Endozoicomonas gorgoniicola: one gene and its partner. The protein of the gene in region 1 binds, or shares a complex with, the protein of each later gene. Links are inferred from orthologs where the notes say so. Each region holds a gene or a part of one and is shown in the gene's direction. Other genes may lie near its edges.

Evidence for each region. Proteins that work in one complex are often made in the same cells at the same time.
Region 2: the proteins of tldD (region 1) and pmbA are in contact, whole or in part, in a solved structure (PDB 5NJ9), measured with the Escherichia coli proteins. The link is inferred for Endozoicomonas gorgoniicola from one-to-one orthologs.

Annotation. Positions count from the first base shown.
Region 1 is NZ_JAPFCC010000001.1:3,488,548-3,491,423, reverse strand. It holds tldD (metalloprotease TldD), read left to right. Parts: upstream 1-656; coding sequence 657-2,096; downstream 2,097-2,876. Other genes in the region: NX722_RS16060 (hypothetical protein), read right to left, coding at 2,202-2,876; NX722_RS16070 (hypothetical protein), read right to left, coding at 1-501. UniProt on the Escherichia coli protein: Metalloprotease involved in CcdA degradation. Suppresses the inhibitory activity of the carbon storage regulator (CsrA).
Region 2 is NZ_JAPFCC010000001.1:5,988,500-5,991,439, forward strand. It holds pmbA (metalloprotease PmbA), read left to right. Parts: upstream 1-762; coding sequence 763-2,118; downstream 2,119-2,940. Other genes in the region: yjgA (ribosome biogenesis factor YjgA), read right to left, coding at 2-526; NX722_RS26915 (hypothetical protein), read right to left, coding at 526-660; NX722_RS26925 (thiol-disulfide oxidoreductase DCC family protein), read left to right, coding at 2,147-2,539; mgtE (magnesium transporter), read right to left, coding at 2,573-2,940.

The DNA of each region.
Region 1 (2,876 bases):
GAAAATTAAACCGCTATCGGCATGTTCAATATGCTTATGCATTGGGAATATATTAAAGGTAGTGAGCTGCATGTGCATTGACATAAGCGGCGCAAACTCCTCATACGGGTGATCGCGGTCAGCGACGCTGGCAGGTCTGAGGCTTAAGGCATACGATAAAACATGCAGCAGATTGGTTATTTGGTTTTCAGGAATAAGGTTATTGGCGTCGTATGAGTCATCTGCTACGGTTCCTCGAACCACAAAGTTATTATAATGTTCTCCAGAGTCAGGTGAATAGCCGTTATCGGTATCGCTGTCGCTGTCGTTGTCGCTGTCGTTGTCGGTATCGTTGCCGCTATCATTGCCGCTATCATCTGATGGCTTCAGCGGGGTTGTAAACCATCGAAACTCTTCCTCAGCACTGTGGGATGGAAATGAAACCAGAACACAGACCAGAAACATGATGTAAGCAAAAAAACAGCGGCGTCTTAATATCATGATCAATTCCCAGGCAGTCATGATCGGAAAATGCCTGCAAAGTATGTACGGCAAATTATCGAGAGCCTGTTCAATGAGGCATTCCCCGGACGGAAGAAGTTTAGTGCCTGAAGGTCGCTTTTCAAGGTAGAATTAGCAGTACTATAAAACCTACTCATAACCAGCCTGAGCAATCTATGACTGATATTCTTTCACAGGCGCAGAATCACCTGCTGGCGCCAGCCAATATTGAAGCCAGAGATCTGTCCCGGGTGCTGGACAGTATTCTTGGGCACACTGTTGATGCTGCCGATCTCTACTTTCAGTCCACCCGCCATGAAGCCTGGGTTCTGGAAGACAGCATTGTTAAAGAGGGCAGCTTTAATGTTGATGGCGGCGTGGGTGTACGGGCCATCAGCGGTGAAAAAACCGGCTTTGCCTATTCCAATGAAATTGTAGTGCCTGCCCTGGAGCAGGCAGCCAGTGCTGCTCGCAGCATTGCCCGACAAGGGCAACAGCAACAGGTTCAGGCCTGGGGACGTAGCCAGCCGCTGGCACTTTATCCTGCCGCGAACCCGCTGGATTCCATGACCCGGGAAGACAAGGTGGCTTTGCTGAAAGCAGTTGACCAGGAAGCCCGGGCAATGGACAGCCGTGTTAAACAGGTGACCGTGAGTCTGGCGGGAGTCCATGAAGTGGTGATGGTAGCTGCATCCGATGGCACTCTGGCTGGCGATATTCGCCCGCTGGTACGGTTGAACGTTAGTGTTATTGCCGAACATGAAGGGCGTATCGAAAGAGGCTCCGCCGGTGGTGGTGGCCGGGGTGACTATCAGCAGTTTCTGCTGGATGGTACTGCTAAAGGTTTTGCCCGTGAAGCCGTGCGTCAGGCTCTGGTGAACCTGGAAGCGGTTCACGCTCCGGCAGGCAGTATGCCGGTGGTACTGGCTGCTGGCTGGTCGGGTGTTCTGTTGCATGAAGCGGTAGGGCATGGCCTTGAAGGCGACTTTAACCGTAAAGGCAGTTCTTCCTACGCTGGTCGTATTGGTGAACGGGTGGCTTCGCCCCTGTGTACCATTGTCGATGACGGTACCCTGAGTGGTCGTCGTGGTTCACTGAACATGGATGATGAAGGGGTTCCTACCGAAAGTACGGTACTGATTGAGAACGGCATTCTTAAGGGCTACATGCAGGATAAGCTCAACGCCCGGCTGATGGGTGTTGCTCCTACAGGTAATGGACGTCGGGAGTCTTATTCACATCTGCCAATGCCCAGAATGACTAACACTTACATGCTGGCAGGGGCCCATGACCCTGATGAAATTATCGCCAGTGTAGACCGGGGCATCTATGTCAGTAATATGGGCGGCGGACAGGTGGATATCACCTCTGGTAAATTCGTCTTCTCAACCAGTGAAGCCTACCTGATTGAAAAGGGTAAAATAACCACACCGGTGAAAGGTGCCACGCTGATCGGTAACGGACCCGATGTTATGAATCAGGTTTCCATGGTGGGTAACAATCTGGAGCTGGATACAGGTATTGGTGTCTGTGGCAAAGATGGACAGTCGGTGCCTGTTGGGGTGGGGCAACCAACCCTGAAGATTGATGACATTACGGTGGGTGGTACTGCCTGATTCATAAGAGGCAGCTGAGCGCCAATATGCTCAGCTGCCTCTTATGAGGATGGGGATGTCAGATAACTCCCGGCTGATTTTTGCTAATGAAAATGAAGTATGATGTTACTGTAGAGCTTGTGTTTCTAATCTTGTATACCTGAAGCTGTCAGGATCTCTGGAAGAGTCAAGACCAGGAAGCTCAAAACGGTTCTCAGAGGGATGCCATTCGACGTTTTGATGAACTTGTACAGTGTAACTCAAGCGAATATCAAGATCTCTTTCGGTGGTGTGGATTCCTGACTCACGGAGACTCTGTAATACTGTGGGTAGTAAATCCGGATTATGATTAAAAGACATATAATAACTTGATGTATCAACTGGTAAAGCCCCTGTTTCATATAATCCCTGAAAGCCTTGTTGAGTGAATTGCTGCATTGGATGATGTGGAGGTATAGCAAGCGCTAATCTCTGTCTTATCATAATATCCAGAATCAGGAAATGCCTGTTATCCCTTGTATGTATAAGGAACCCAGTATCTCCATTGTGAAACCTTATGGCCTCAATCGTATAAATTTTAGGTATAACAGCAAACGTGAATTTGCTACCTCTGGCACGAACAGTCAAGGTTTTTCCCTGATACTTTAATGCAACTGATGATGCAGCTGATTCAGCGTCTTCTTTTGCTTTGTTCGCAAGAATGGCAGCTGGTACATAGCCATCAAATTTAATTAAAATTTTCTTGAATTCATTAGGGTCATCATATTCAATTTGAGTCTCATCAATCCGCCTAAAGCCTGC
Region 2 (2,940 bases), 2.5 Mb from region 1 along the record:
TTTATAACTCGTCTACTGCGCGCAGGTATTTGAACAGTTTGCGGGCTGCGGCAGGCGCTTTGTTTTGGTCAGCTTCTTTTTTCGCATTGCGCACCAGCTGACGAATGTGCTGGTGGTCGGCTTCCGGATACTGCTCCAGATACTCCGTCAGAACCTTGTTGTCACCACTGACCAGGCGATCGCGCCAGCGTTCCAGCTGGTGAAAGCGGCGGTTAAACTCTTCACTGGTGGCATCAAGGCGGCTGAGCAGTTCCTTGATGGGCTCAAGGTCTTCGTCCTGCATCAGCTTGCCGATAAAGCCGAGATGGCGCTTTCGGGCGTTGTGGCTTTTGATGCGTTTGCTCTCATCAAGGGCGGCTCGCAGGCGCTCGCCCAGAGGCAGTTTATCCAGCAGCGATGGTTTCATTTCCATCAACCGCTCACCCATATCCTTCAGCTCCTGCATATCACGCTTGAGCTCGGCACGGCTGACGTAAATGATCTCCTCAATAGGGTCGCCAAATTCGTCAAATTTCTGTTCAGACATTACACATTCACTTTAACTGTCACTGTAGCGATCACTGTAGCGATGAAAAGACGCTTGCCGTCATCGGTCAGACTGCTGATGATGACAGAAACAATCGTTTTTCGCTGATAGCTGTTCGACGGGAAATCACACATTTTACTCTATTCGCCGATAAGACGACGTGTTTTTTTCACAAAGCCCGCTTTAGCAGGTAGGATTTAGGAGTCATTTTTACAAAACCGGAATGCAGGTGTTTCATGGGCGCAACAACCAAAGCAGATTTGGACCCAAAAGCAGAAGAAGGTCGTTTGAAAACGCTGGTGAGCGATATTCTGGATGAAGCCCGCCGTCAGGGAGCGGACGCCTGTGAGGTTGGGGTAAGCCTGGATGCAGGGTTGTCGGTTGGTGTCAGAATGGGCGATGTGGAAACCGTTGAGTTCAATCGTGACCAGGGATTTGGGATAACGGTCTATCGTGGCAAAAAGAAAGGCTCTGCCAGCACGTCTGACAGTTCGCTCGACGCTGTCCGGGAAACCGTAAAGGCGGCTTATGATATTGCTGGGTATGCCTCAGAAGACCCGGATTCAGGGTTGGCAGACGCTGAACTGATGGCTAAAGACCTGCCTGATCTTGATTTGTATCATCCCTGGGGTATTGAGCCTGATGCTGCGATTGAGCTGGCTCTGAAGAGCGAAGATGCAGGACGACGGTTTGATGGAAAGATTGCCAACTCTGACGGTGCCAATGTGTCAACCCATCAGGGCTGCCGTGTGTACGGCAATAGTCACGGGTTTATCGGCAGTTATATTTCTACCCGTCAGAGTCTGAGCTGTGTACTGATTGGCCAGAAAGGTGATGATATGCAGCGGGATTACTGGTATACCGTTGCGCGCGATGCAATGGATATGGAGTCAGCCGTTCAGGTAGGCGAAAAAGCTGCACAGAGAACAGTGGATCGTTTGGGCAGTCAGAAAGTATCCACTGGGCAGGTGCCGGTATTGTTTGCGGCGGAAGTGGCATCCGGTCTGATTTCACATTTTCTTTCAGCCATCAGTGGTGGCAGTCTTTACCGACAGGCGTCTTTTCTGCTGGATCATTTGAATAAACCGATTTTTCCGGAATGGGTCAGAATTCATGAGCAGCCTCATCTGAAAAAAGCTTTGGGGTCTGCCAGTTTTGATAATGATGGTCTTGCCACCCGAGCCAAGGATTTTATTACTGACGGTGTTCTGATGAACTACCTGCTGGGAACCTATTCTGCCCGCAAGCTGGGTATGGTCAGTACAGGGAATGCAGGTGGTGTGAATAACCTGTTTCTCGACAGCAATGCCGGAGACCAGAAAACCCTGTTGCAGCAAATGGGTACCGGCCTGCTGGTTACAGAACTGATGGGACAGGGCGTTAATACCGTAACCGGCGATTACTCCCGTGGTGCAGCAGGCTTCTGGGTGGAGAATGGTGTGATCCAATATCCGGTTTCTGAAGTAACCATTGCTGGTAACCTGAAGGATATGTTTATGAACATTGTGGCGGCGGGTAATGATTTGGATCGTCGGGGCAATATTCAGGTGGGTTCATTGTTGGTTGAAGGCATGATGGTTGCCGGAGACTAAAACGTTCGGGAGGCATTGTTCGGATACGATGAAAATCACAGTGTATTTTGATGGTGCCTGCCCTTTGTGTGTTCGGGAAATCGGTCGCTGGCGCAACGCCCCTTTCGGCTGTGAGGTGGAGTGGTTTGATATCACGGGGCAGGAGCAGGCATTGCGACAACGGGGCATTGATCCCCGGCAGGCGATGTTGCAGTTGCATACGCAAACCAGCGATGGCAAAACCTTCGTCAGTATTGACAGTTATGCCCTGCTGCTGAAACAACTGCCACGTTGGCGCTGGCTGGGGGTGTTAATGGCATTGCCGATTATCAAGTCGCTTCTGCGCTGGGTCTATGATGGTCTGACCATTCTGCGACTTAAGTCTGAAGGGCGTTATCCTGCTGAGTGCGCAGACTGTTCCGCTTCGAATAAAGACAATTAATAGCCAGATACAAATGCTCTCAGTCAACGAATATCAGGCATAAAACAGTGTTGCCAGCCCAAGAAATGAGAAAAAGCCCAGCACATCAGAAATGGTTGTCAGAATAATGGTTCCCGCCAGGGACGGATCAATATTCATAGACTTTAAAATCACAGGCAGGCTGGCACCTACAATAACGGCGGCACTCAGGTTAATGACCATGGCGCAGCCAATCACGAACGAAATAATCGGGTCGTTAAACCAGAGGTAAGCGATCAGGGCGACCAGGCTGGCCCAGAGCAGGCCGTTCATGAAGCCTACCGCCAGTTCACGACTCAGCAGCCAGCGCAGGTTGGTGCTGCTGATCTGTCCAAGCGCCATCCCGCGTATCACCAAAGTGAGAGCCTGGCCTCCGGCGTTAC